Regions from separate parts of the Paenibacillus sp. FSL H3-0321 genome, predicted to be linked through region 1. Evidence: riboswitches for the same ligand, from Rfam matches in the RefSeq annotation. Region 1 holds a riboswitch; the other holds the start of a gene.
The links. Region 1 has a riboswitch for cyclic di-GMP ahead of MHI45_RS33730 (hypothetical protein). Riboswitches for the same ligand answer to the same signal wherever they lie in the genome.

Region 1 (6,469 bases):
CCGATGCGTCATGGAGTGAGTTCGAACGCCAAATCTCCTACAAGGCGAAATGGTACGGACGCACGGTTAAGATTTCGGATACCTTTGCCCCGACCAGCCAAACATGTTCTGTATGTGGCTTCATCAACCCCGAAGTGAAAAATCTTTCAGTGCGGCAATGGGTCTGCCCAGGTTGTGATACAACGCATGATCGTGATGAAAATGCCGCACAGAATATTATAATGATGGCGGTTTAACCGTCTTGCAAAGAACTGTGGGAACCACAGGGATCGCTTGGTGTACGATTTTTCACATTTGAGAAAATCGATACATTTTGCTTCAAGGAAGCAATGACCCAAGAATCCCCCACCTCTACAGGTGGCGGGAGTGTTCAAAGACAATAAATGAAGAGGGATGCAATTACATAAATATTCAGCTGTAATGATAATGACAAATTGCTTGGTATTATCGAGGCATTTGATTTTAATCAGAAAGTAAATATGGTATCGGTCGGCTATTTTTTGGAGCAAGCCCATTGGGGGAAAGGCATTGCTTCAGAAGCGTTATCCCTATTGATAAGTTACTTGTTTAATGATGCGGATATCAATAGGATTCAAGCTGAAGTAATGCCCCCCAATAGGGCTTCCAAAAAGGTGCTGCTGAAAAACGGCTTCATGAAAGAAGGAACTTTGAGACAAGCCAGTGTATGGTCAGGCAAAGGAATCGTCGATCTTGAGGTGTACAGCATCCTGAAAGATGACTACATCAAATGGCATATCCGATCAGAAGTTCCAGATCCACAATAGAATAGAAGCAAACTCAAGGTTTTTTCACTTCGATTTTTGGCAGATCAAAGCTCCAGTTCACATCGGTAAATCTTTTATCCGTTATGACCCGGCGGAGCGTCAGCTCCTCGGGCAGTTCAGTCATGCCTTTGGCTATAAGATAGGCTTCATTTGCATGATTGCCCGTCTCACCGAATATGACTTTCTCATCCATAGTGTAAGCACCTCTAAAAATAACCTTGTATTCTTTTCCTTGACCATCGAGGGCGACCCACTTGTCTTTGGAAAATCTGTTGGTGAATTCGCCGCTGACCGACATCCAGCCGGATATTCCCGGTTCATCCTTGGTTTCCTTGATCTCCATCTTGTTCACCTTCAGCACATCACCTTGAGCACTAAATACTGCGGGTTTCTCATTAAGCTCATGAGGATGGAACGTCATTGAATCGTTAGATTTGACAGGACTATTGTAACCATCCAGGATGAACCGTACTTGCCGGCTGTCATATGGAAGGCTCTTGAAATAGTAGGTCCAGTGCTGCTTGCCGGCTTGTTCTGTTGATCTGACAGTGTAGCCGAAGGAAGTGTCGATAATACCTCCGGAGATGTAACTGTTGATTCTTGAAAGTTCTTCACCATTCTCTCCCTCAAAATGGAACATGACCCCAAAATCGTGGCTAAAATTAGTGGAATTGGCAGAAATAAGGCTGGCTGCCTCTCCAGTAAGCGAGGTGTTGAATTTCAGTGTGACACCTGCAGGTGTATGCATCACTTGATCCATCTCCAGCTTCATCCCATCCGGTGTTTTATAGACATGGTCCTTCAAATCTGTGGTTACCGATAATGCCTGTGCTGCGGTCATATCTGCTTCATAGCTAAAGCTCCAGTCTCCGGTGACTACCTTTTCTGTTTTGCTGTTTGAAGCCAGTTCATGAATATTGCCTTGAATAACTACGGTGCTTCCTGGGCCTTCATCAGGGAATACGTAAGTCAACAGCAGAGAGGCTTGACCAGAGTTTCCATAAATGTCACTGGCCAAGGGCATGATCTCTTTAAGTTCTCCGATGTTGTGTCCTTGTTCATCATGGATTTCCAATTGGCTGGTATTAAATTTGGACATTGCGTCGTTGGCAGCATGTCCGGTTTTATCCGTAATGCTAATGTTAAGCACCAAACGGGTAGGATCAGCCACTACGTCCTGCAGGACAAAGGTATAGCCTTTATCGGTTTTCTCTATGCCAGGGTGCTGCACCACTCCGAGTATTTTGGCGTCCAGCAGACCAAGCTTTGCCCACTGGTTGGCAAGGAGGAACGGTTTCTGTGGAGGGGTGGACAACGTCTCTGACACTGTACCTGATTTGCCAATGAAAAACAGTAATGAAGCAATTCCTATCACTGCAGCAACAGAGCTGCCCCACTTTAAACCTCTTTTTAGGGTGCGGCCCGTTTGCATTCCGGATATCTCGGATAATTTTTGCCCGGAGGCGGGCTGTATCTCTGTATTGCGAACTTGTTCCATAACGCGCTCTGTGAAATCATCAGCTAGATTAGAGCTTGTATACAATTGTGAATCCGTCAGTAGATCGTTATCAGTGCCGGACAAGTCATTGTGATTGGTGTAAGCCCATTTTTTCATTGGAACCCTCCCTGGATTTCGGCCATTGTTTCTTCAGCTTTTGACGGGCGCGGTGGAGACAATTTTTGACCTGATGCATCGGCATTCCCGTTATCGCTGAGATCTCCTCATAGGATAATTCATTGGTATAGCGAAGCAGCAGTACAATCCGGTAACGTTCTGGAAGCTTGGACAATTTCCGGTGCATTTCAAGCTCGTCTTCCTTGCGCATATATTGCTCTTCAGGGGTTGGCCCGCGATCCTTCTCCTGCAGCAAGGTGCTGCTTATTAGGCCTGGGGATTTCCGTCTTTTCAGTGACCTGAAGTGGTTGATCGCAATGGCGTACAGCCAAGCGGCAAAGCTTGATTGGCCATGATGCTCGCGGAGTTTCTGGTATGCTTTGATAAATGTTTCCTGGGCCAAATCCTGTGCATCCTGGTGACTGGCGCCCATACCGAGCAGCAGACCATACAAGCTCGACTTGTATTTGTCTACGAGTACCGCAAAGGCCTCCCGGTTGCCCTGCAGCACTTCGGCAATGATTTGTTCGTCGTTGTCCTGTGCCTTCATCCAGTGCCTCCCATTAATTTATTTGTATATAAGACGCACCAGCGCCACAATATTTCTCACTTTTTATAAAAAAGAAAGATTATGTTCAGATCATACTACACATTGCAGGGGGAAGAGAGAATGAAACAAGACGTAGCAATCCGTCAGGTAGGCTTGGCCGTAAAGGATGATCCGGCAGTCAGGGCGGTATTTCTGAAAGGCGCACATGCCAGAGGAGAGCAGGATGCTTACTCGGATGTTGATTTGTACTGCTTGGTCCACAGCGAGGGATTGACGGATTTTTTAGCGCGCAGAATATCCTATATGGAGAGCTATAAACCGCTGATATTCTGGTCGGAAGCTAACTTCGTAGGACCACAAATTGTTGGCGTGTTTGAAGACGGTCTGCATTTCGATCTTTATACAGTGACTGCGGAGAGTCTGAAACAAACCGAACAAATCCTTGTCCTGCATGATCCCGAGGGTTGTCTTGCCAACTACAAGGCAGAGAGCTTCCCCATGTCGGATGTAGAGATTACGAGGATCCTTTCCGGTTTCACTTTCAGTCTTCTGGAATTTGAAACCGCGTATCTCCGCGGCGATTTGCTCTGGGCACACCGGCTTGGCAGTCATCTGGCGGCAGATCTAATGATAGTTCTGCGGCATGTAGCAGATCCTTCTACAGCGCAGCTCGGCATTAAGAGACTGCATCACAAACTCAGTCCACAGCAACTGGATGAGTTAACAGGAGCGTTAAATGCTCTTGGACCGGACGCACTCCCTTCAGGTGTCCAGAAGCTGGTGGACCTCGCTGTGGTGTTGATTGCAGACTTGACCGAACGGCTGTCAGAGAACTGGAATCAGCGTTTTTTCGATTTTATGGTCAAACGGATCTACGCACTATCGTAACAAAACAGATACAGCGAACAATATTTGAATGTGAGAAAAAAGGAGGATAATGACTACTCTTGTCGAATTATAAATTTAGATAGATAATAAATACCAAAATATGTTTGTGATTCGGAAGCGCCAGCTGATGAACAAAGGCAACTCCGCCGAAAGGCGGAAGACGCAAAGCCACCGGTCTAAACCGCTCACGAAAGCGGCATGACAGCGGGGACGCTCATGTAGTTTGGTTTTTTGTTGTCTAAATACAACAAAAGGAGCTTGAAAAAATCATGTTTTTGAAGATTCGCCACAAATTGAGGCCTGGCTTAGCGTTTATTCTGGCTACAGTCTTGGCCGCTGGGCCCCTGATTGCCACCCCGGTCCACGCAGCTGCGAAGTACACTTTTACGGATGTCAAAACTGCATATAACATGCCGATTGACTACAACTACAAGTTCACAGGTGACACAATCGCTTCACTGGAGAAGGATAGCAAAGGGGCTCATCAGCTGTACTTACATAACTGGAAGAAGAAGACGACGGAGAAGGTCACTTCTACTAACACGTTCAAAACGAACTTGCAGCTTATGGGAGACAGTGTTTATTATTATGAGTCTACAATTGAAGTGACTAAACGAATTAATATCTACCCGAAGAAGCTGGTACAGTACAATTTGAAAACCAAAAAAACAAGCGAGCTTCCGCTGGAAGTGAAAACTCCGGAATTACTGGGTGTGGGTGACAAATATTATGCACACAGCAGTGGCTCAGATTTTTACTTCACTAACAAAACGACGCTGGAAACTCAGACCATCAATGATCTTGGTTTTGATCAGGTCCACCAGTTTGTAGATGACAAGTTCATCTATAGCAAATGGGACACCGGGACGTTGTATCTGTATGATCTGCCAAGTTCAAAAACAATTGAGCTCTACAAGCTGAAAGAAAATGAATCCTTCAACCTCGTAGCTTCGAATGGTAAAGATATTGTCTGGATGATTGACTCCAAAGAAGTGGATGCTGCCGGCAAGACCAAAAATTACTTCATCTATATGACGATGGACCGCAGTAAAGCCGGAGCCCCGGTTAAAGTATTGCTCAAACGTGAATGGGTAATTGGCGACCGGAATGATCTCTTAATCGTGGGTGACAATTATGCGGTGTTCTCGGAAATGATGAATAATAAACTGGTAGCCCGCGGAGTGAACCTCCGAAATGGGGAACTCTTTTTACTTGGGGAACGAAACCGCAGTGCGGACAATTTTGTGTATTTTAATAAAGACACTTTGATCTCACGCGACGCGAATGACTATATTGTGCTTCGTACAATAGTCAGAACGCCATAAATGAATTTTCAGAAACTATCAAAAAAACAGTGCAATTTGACGATAGTAGTAAAGCGGTAAATATTGGGTATGAACCTATTTCCAATGAATCCCGCAATCGCAAATTGAAAAAAAACAACTAGAGGAGTGTCATTAAAAAATGATCGCAGAAACTAAAATGTACCCGGAATTCAACACCATCTTCATCAGCTTGCATGGATTTGCCGAATTGGCTGAAACGGTAAAAGAAGTGGAAATATTCGAGGCGTCCATGCCGACTTTGCCAATCCACGAGATGTCTCTGATTATTGACTGCAATGATATGGCGCCGTTCAAGCCGGAGATACTCCCGGTTCTGGAACGCTGCTATGTGCTGTATAACGGATTTAAACATGCGGTTCTGGTGAATCCGAAGAAAGTAGTAGCCAAATCTCAATTACAGAGAGTAGCTCCAAGTGCCGGATTTAAAGGACATTTTGTGGATACGGTGGAAGAGGCTTGGGCAATCGTTAAATCCTAAATCCTAAATCCTAAATCCTAAATCCTAAATCCTAAATCGTATATCCTAAATCTAAAGCAGAGGGTGGTCAACCATGGCTAGTGTCAAAATAGTAAGCACCGAAGTGTACCATCCTGCCTATAAGATCAGCAATGAGGAATTGGCTCTGCAGGCCGGAGCTTCAGCGGACAAGCTTATCGGCATTTGGGAGTTCTTTGGCCGTAAGGATCGTTATTACGCGGCGGACTATGAAGAGAGCACACTTTATATGGCTATTGAAGCATCCAAAAAGCTATTGAAGAACTGTGGGCTTAGCGGAAGCGATTTGGATATGATCGTATTCTCCTCAGGAACACATGATTTCAGCGCTCCGACAGATGCTGCATTTGTGCATCAGGCGCTGGAGGGTAAAGATTCCTGCATTATCTATGACAGCAATGCCAACTGTGTAGGTATGGTTGTCGCTGCTGACCAAGCAGCCCGATCCATGATATCCACTCCCAGAGTGAGATACGCACTCATTGTAGGGTCGGAGCAGATTGCCCGTTTCTACAAAGAGGGGGACCTGGCGTCCAAGGGCCTTTGCGGAGATGCGGCCTGTGCGGTTCTGTTGGAGAGAGTGGAGGACACGGATTCCGGCCTGATAGATTCGGCTTACTACACCAATACGCAGAAGGCGGAGGATATGCAGTTCCCTGCCGGAGGCATGACGCAAATGTACGGAGAACATCTGTCGCTTGAAGAGAAGAAAATTTATCTTCATCCGGAGTATAACGTCAATGTGGCTTTCCCGACAGCGGTATCCAATATTGAGCAGCTGCTTCAGGA
Region 2 (6,469 bases), 2.7 Mb from region 1:
GGACCGCCGTTTTCTGACGCTGTTTCTCGGATTTTCGCTGACGCAATACATTAATGTAGGCTACACGCTTGCCCATCTGAACGCCGGAAATAATCCGCCTTCGGACGGAATTGTTCTGGTTACGTCGATTGCCAATCTCGCTTTGTTGTTATATATGCTGTACATTGGGTATTCGTTGTATATCCGTAACGAAACGAAGCTGCTTCCGCTGCCTTCTGCCCCGGCAGAGAAGTACGAAGCTGATATGAAACTCGCCGAGGAGCTTCGTCCGCTTCCGCAGCCGGGTAAGAGATCCAGGTTCAGACTGCAGCGTAAAGACTGGATCTGGATGCTGGCTATTACTGCCGTCTACGCAGCCCTGGCTCTTTACCACCTGGGCTCATCAAAAGCTCCCGAAACCTTATGGGAACCGGCCGCCAGCGGCGAAAGCTTTTATGTCGATCTGGGCCAGAGCCGCCAGTTGGAGCGTGTCAACGTATTTGGAGGTGTCGGGACCGGTAAATTCAAACTGGAATTCAGCCAGACGCCGGATGCCTGGAGCAGTCCGCTCGATGTGAATGAGGATGTCGGCAATGTATTCATCTGGAAAAGCCAGCCGCTGAACGTTGCGGCAAGATACGTGAAACTTACGGTGACTTCACCGGGCTTTACCTTAAATGAAATGGCCTTCTACGAGCAGGGGGGTGGAAAAACTCCGCTTCCGGTTACAAGTGTCACCCCGGATGCCGGTGCAGCGCCAAAAAGAGGCGTCCCCTCCAACCTGTTTGACGAACAGTCAATCATACCGGAAAATACCGGTTTCATGAACAGCACCTATTTTGATGAGATTTACCATGCACGGACAGCTTATGAATACACGCATGGCATCGTCCCTTATGAGAATACCCACCCGCCGCTCGGCAAGCTTCTGATTGCTATCGGCATGGAGGTATTCGGTGTTAATCCGTTCGGCTGGCGGATTATCGGTACTTTGTTCGGAATCGCTATGCTGCCGCTAATCTATATCATGGCGCTGCGCTTGTTCAAAAAGAGCATTTACGCCGCCCTTGCCGCGGGACTGTTCGCACTGGATTTCATGCATTTTACGCAGACCCGGATTTCTACAATTGATGTATACGGCGTATTCTTCATCATGTTAATGTTCTATTTCATGCAGCGGTATTTCACAATGAATTTCTACCGTGTTCCGCTGCGCAAGACACTCGTCCCGCTGTTCTGGTCCGGAGTGTTCTTCGGGATCGGCGTCGCCTCCAAATGGATTGTGCTCTATGGAGGAGCCGGGCTGGCCATTATGCTGGCGCTCGCCTTATTTGAACGCTATAGGGAACATAAGGCCGCTGGGCGTGTGCTGGCTGAAGGCAAATTAAGTGATCAGGAGCTCAAGGACGCCTGCCGGACGGCAGATAGTTCCTTTTGGAAGAACACCATCGTTACGCTGGCCAGCTGTGTTGTTTTCTTTGTAGTTATTCCTGCCGTTATCTATAGCCTGTCCTTTATCCCTGCGCTGTCCGTAACAGCCGACGGGTTTACTGTAAAAGGCTTGATCGATGCGCAAAAGAATATGTATAACTACCACAGCCAGCTTGTCGCCACGCATCCGTTTGCTTCCTCCTGGTGGGAATGGCCGTTTATGAAACGGCCGGTATGGTTCTTCAGCGGCGGCGAAGGATTGCCGGAAGGCAAGGTGAGCAGCATAGTCACCATAGGCAATCCGTTAATCTGGTGGACCGGGATCTTCGCGATGCTGGCTACGGTATGGCTTACCATAAAACGGAAAGACAAAAGCATGTACATGATCTGGATCGGCTTTTTCTCGCAGTATGTCCCTTGGATGCTTGTGCCGCGTGAGACGTTCCTATACCATTATTTTGCGATGGTACCGTTCATGATTCTTGCTATTATATATATCATGAAGCTGCTGGACAGCAAATATCGGGAAGCTAGGTATATCCGGTATGCGTATGTGGCTGTCGCAGCACTGCTTTTTGTACTGTTCTATCCGGTGTTGTCGGGAATGGTGGTAGACAGAGATTATGTGACGGATGTGCTGCGCTGGTTCCCTTCCTGGGTATTCTAGGAGGGGAGCGCGTAGTGCTACAAAACTTTTAGGAGGAACAAAGGTGAAAGCCAGATACAGTGTTATTGTCCCCATGTACAATGAGGAAGAAGTTATTCAATATACGTATGAGCGGCTTAAGAAAGTCATGGACGAATGCGGTGATACCTATGAACTGATCTTCGTCAATGACGGGAGCCGGGATCGCACAGCTGAGATCATGAGTGGAATCAGCAGCAGCGACGAGCATGTTAAGCTGATTGACTTCTCCCGTAACTTCGGCCATCAGGTCGCGATTACGGCCGGAATGGACTATGCGCAAGGCCAGGCTGTTGTGGTGATTGACGCGGATCTTCAAGATCCGCCCGAGGTCATTTTGCAGATGATTGCCAAGTGGAAAGAGGGCTATGAGGTAGTTTACGCCAAACGGCTGAAACGGCATGGGGAGACTATTTTCAAGAAAGTGACCGCCAAGCTCTTTTACCGTCTGCTCAGCAGCATGACCAGTGTGGAGATTCCCACCGATACAGGCGACTTCCGGCTCATCGACCGTAAAGTATGCGATGTGCTGCGCGGTCTCAAAGAGAAAAACCGCTATGTCAGAGGTTTGGTGAGCTGGGTCGGCTTCCGGCAGACGATGGTGGAATATGTGCGGGAGGAACGTTTTGCAGGTGAAACCAAATACCCGCTGAAGAAAATGATCCGGTTTGCGGTTGACGGAATCACCTCATTTTCACATAAGCCGCTGAAAATAGCCTCATATGTAGGCTTCTTTCTCTCCTTCTCCAGCTTTGTGTATCTGTTCTTTGTATTATTCCAGAGAATCTTTTTCACCTCATGGACGGTTCCGGGCTGGGCTTCCATCGTCGGCGTCAATTTGTTGTTTAACGGCATCGTGCTGATGCTGCTTGGCGTAATAGGTGAATATATTGGACGGATATATGATGAATCCAAGGATAGACCGCTGTATATCGTGCGTGAGACCAAGGGTTACCGGGGTGGGGAGCATGAGGAGCGGCAAGAGGACAATGATTATGGCAGATAGGAAGCTGAATGCGGGATTTATCCAGTTTTTAAAATTTAATGCTGTAGGCTTACTGAATACGCTGATTGATTTCGCCGTATTTACCTTGCTGCATTCTCTGGGTATGATGAACACCCCGGCACAGATAATTTCTTATAGCGCAGGGACAGCGAACAGTTTCTTTTGGAACAAGAAGGTGACCTTTAAGGATAAGAGTCAGGCTAGCAAGGACAGTTTTAACCGTATGCAATTAGTCCGATTCATCATACTGAACCTGGTTGTACTGGGGATATCAGTGCTGCTGATGCATCTGCTAACGGACAAATTTGGAGTTCAGGTGCTGATTTCCAAAGTGCTGGTTACGTTCGTCACCGTCATCATCAATTTCTTTGGTAGCCGTAAATGGGTATTTTAAGTCAGATGATGGGCCGTGGAGTTTCTTTATCTTAAAGATCGGGGGGGGATTTGATGCGTAAGTTTTCCTATTTGATCATAATTGCAGGAGTTCTAGTCATGCTGTATCCAAAAGCGAGCGAATGGTATAACGACCGGCAGCAAGAGAAGCTGCTGAAGGAGGCTGAACAGGCTTATAGTGAGCTGGCCCCTTCGTCAGAGCTCGATCTGAAAAAACAGTACGCCGAGGTCACTGCACTGCTGGCAGAAGAATCAGCTGGGGATGAACCAGTGCAGGCTGCCGAACCGGCAGAGCAGGAAATAGAGGTCGGCGGCAAAGTGACCGGAATTATCACAATCGACAAAATCGATTTGAAATTGCCCATATTGGAAGGGGCGACCAAAGCCAACATGAAGCATGCCGCAGCCCATATGAAGGAAACCGCTCCAATCGGTGAAATAGGCAATGCTGCCATAGCTGCACACAGGTCTAGGACTGCAGGGAGATTATTCAACAGACTGAACGAAGTAAAGGTCGGAGATACCATTTCCGTCAAGACAAGCGATCAGGAGTATAAATACGAGGTTTACGATATCTCGATTGTTGAGCCTACCGATGTGTCTGTACTGAACGGGAATAAACAAGATAAGATCCTTACCCTCATTACATGTGATCCTTTGGTAAATCCGACCCATCGACTGATTATCCACGCTAAAGCGGTTTGAAGTAAGAGAACAGATCATAAAATGCGAAAATTATAAAAATTTAAATGAATTAAGTAGAAATCTAGTGATTTAGGTCTTGTAACTAGGCATTAATATGATACTATATAACTATAAAAGCTAAACACGATAACGGCAAACCTATCGAAAGGTAGGGACGCAAAGCTAAAGGGCCTTCCCGGTAAGGATGGCAGCCAGCTACCGAATGAAGAGGCTTTTTTTGTTTGTTCTTAAGATGAATCTAGTATATTCCAATAGTAGTAGGAACAGATAAAGCTTAAACGATAACGGCAAACCTATCGAAAGGTAGGGACGCAAAGCTAAAGGGCCTTCCCGGGTATGGATGGCAGCCAGCTACCGAAAGGGGTTTTATCCATGAAGAAGTTCTATTATATGTTCTTGACCTTGTTCGTCCTGGTTACTTCAGTTCAAGTAAGCACAGCTAACGCTTCCAGCGTAGAGTCAGGCTGGTTAAATACATCGCAATTGAGCCAAGGGGTTGTCCAAGTTTCCTATGATGTTCCCAAGGACAAACGTATCAAGCTCATGATTACCAAAGACAATAAGAGCTACTCTTATAACTTATATGCCTCCAAATCTACAGAAACGTTTCCACTGCAGCAGGGGAATGGCGCTTATAAAGTGTCAGTCTTAGAGAACACCAGCGGCAACAAATACAAAGTACTTTCTTCCGAAACCGTAGATCTGAGCATGAGCAACACCAATGCCGTATATTTGAGTTCCGTACAGAATGTGAAATGGAATTCTTCCGATAAAGCAGTACTGAAAGCTAAGCAGCTCACGCAAGGGCTGACCACTGATGAAGCAAAGGTACAAGCTATCTATAATTACATCGTGGCGAATGTAAAGTACGACTACACCTTAGCAGCTAATGTTACGCAGGATTATATCCCGAACAACGACAACACACTTGCTAGTAAGAAAGGGATTTGCTACGATTATGCATCTTTGTTCGCCACCATGCTCCGCAGTGAAGGGATTCCGACAAAGCTGGTAATGGGCAATACGAGTTATGTATCTGTATATCATGCCTGGAATGAAGTATTGCTTAACGGCAAATGGGTAACGATCGATACGACAGTAGACGCCGGATTGGGTAAGAACAAAGAAACAGGCTTCACCAAAGCGTCGAGCAAATATACAGCAGCTAAGATCTACTAATCCTGTAGAATGATGATTACTCTAAGATAACCGGCTTAATATTTAAGCCGGTTATCTTTTTTTGTTTAAGGGGTTGCTTTTTTATATTGATGTGGGGTATTATAGGTAAGCGTTGTTAGAGCGCACCCAAGTAAATAAGGAATGGCTGAAAAGTTGTTTCAAAAAAAAGCTTGCGTTTCTAAATCAAACGTGATATATTATAAGAGTTGCTGGTGACGAGATAATCGACACTGACAACGAGCTTGATCTTTGAAAACTGAACAACGAGTGAGTATGGAAATCACGCAAGTGAGATCCAAAATTAGAGAATGTAAATTCTCGTCAGATGTTTCAAATTGAGCAATCGCTCTTTCTAAATACCAATTTGGAGAGTTTGATCCTGGCTCAGGACGAACGCTGGCGGCGTGCCTAATACATGCAAGTCGAGCGGAGTTATGAAGGAGCTTGCTCCGGATTAACTTAGCGGCGGACGGGTGAGTAACACGTAGGCAACCTACCTCTTTGACTGGGATAACTACCGGAAACGGTAGCTAATACCGGATAATTCCTTTGTTCACATGGACGAAGGATGAAAGGCGGAGCAATCTGCTACAAGGAGATGGGCCTGCGGCGCATTAGCTAGTTGGTGGGGTAACGGCTCACCAAGGCGACGATGCGTAGCCGACCTGAGAGGGTGAACGGCCACACTGGGACTGAGACACGGCCCAGACTCCTACGGGAGGCAGCAGTAGGGAATCTTCCGCAATGGGCGAAAGCCTGACGGAGCAACGCCGCGTGAGTGATGAAGGTTTTCGGATCGTAAAGCTCTGTTGCCAGGGAAGAACGTCCGGTAGAGTAACTGCTACCGGAGTGACGGTACCTGAGAAGAAAGCCCCGGCTAACTACGTGCCAGCAGCCGCGGTAATACGTAGGGGGCAAGCGTTGTCCGGAATTATTGGGCGTAAAGCGCGCGCAGGCGGCTATTTAAGTCTGGTGTTTAAACCTTGGGCTCAACCTGAGGTCGCACTGGAAACTGGGTGGCTTGAGTACAGAAGAGGAAAGTGGAATTCCACGTGTAGCGGTGAAATGCGTAGATATGTGGAGGAACACCA

Region 2: linked by a shared signal. The riboswitch ahead of MHI45_RS22160 (transglutaminase-like domain-containing protein) and the one ahead of MHI45_RS33730 (hypothetical protein) in region 1 are both predicted to bind cyclic di-GMP.

What each region holds. Positions count from the first base shown of each region.
Region 1 covers NZ_JBBODH010000001.1:7,620,515-7,626,983, forward strand. Annotated here, with positions in the region: partial or broken gene tnpB (IS200/IS605 family element RNA-guided endonuclease TnpB) at 1-236, shown strand, start outside; partial or broken gene MHI45_RS33710 (GNAT family N-acetyltransferase) at 408-785, shown strand; gene MHI45_RS33715 (DUF4179 domain-containing protein) at 799-2,400, opposite strand; gene MHI45_RS33720 (RNA polymerase sigma factor) at 2,369-2,950, opposite strand; gene MHI45_RS33725 (nucleotidyltransferase domain-containing protein) at 3,071-3,838, shown strand; cyclic di-GMP riboswitch class I at 3,965-4,056, shown strand; gene MHI45_RS33730 (hypothetical protein) at 4,108-5,163, shown strand; gene MHI45_RS33735 (hypothetical protein) at 5,303-5,662, shown strand; gene MHI45_RS33740 (ketoacyl-ACP synthase III) at 5,736-6,469, shown strand, end outside.
Region 2 covers NZ_JBBODH010000001.1:4,947,791-4,954,259, forward strand. Annotated here, with positions in the region: gene MHI45_RS22140 (phospholipid carrier-dependent glycosyltransferase) at 1-2,077, shown strand, start outside; gene MHI45_RS22145 (glycosyltransferase family 2 protein) at 2,121-3,101, shown strand; gene MHI45_RS22150 (GtrA family protein) at 3,091-3,495, shown strand; gene MHI45_RS22155 (class D sortase) at 3,594-4,199, shown strand; cyclic di-GMP riboswitch class I at 4,321-4,402, shown strand; cyclic di-GMP riboswitch class I at 4,476-4,558, shown strand; gene MHI45_RS22160 (transglutaminase-like domain-containing protein) at 4,572-5,378, shown strand; rRNA gene MHI45_RS22165 (16S ribosomal RNA) at 5,740-6,469, shown strand, end outside.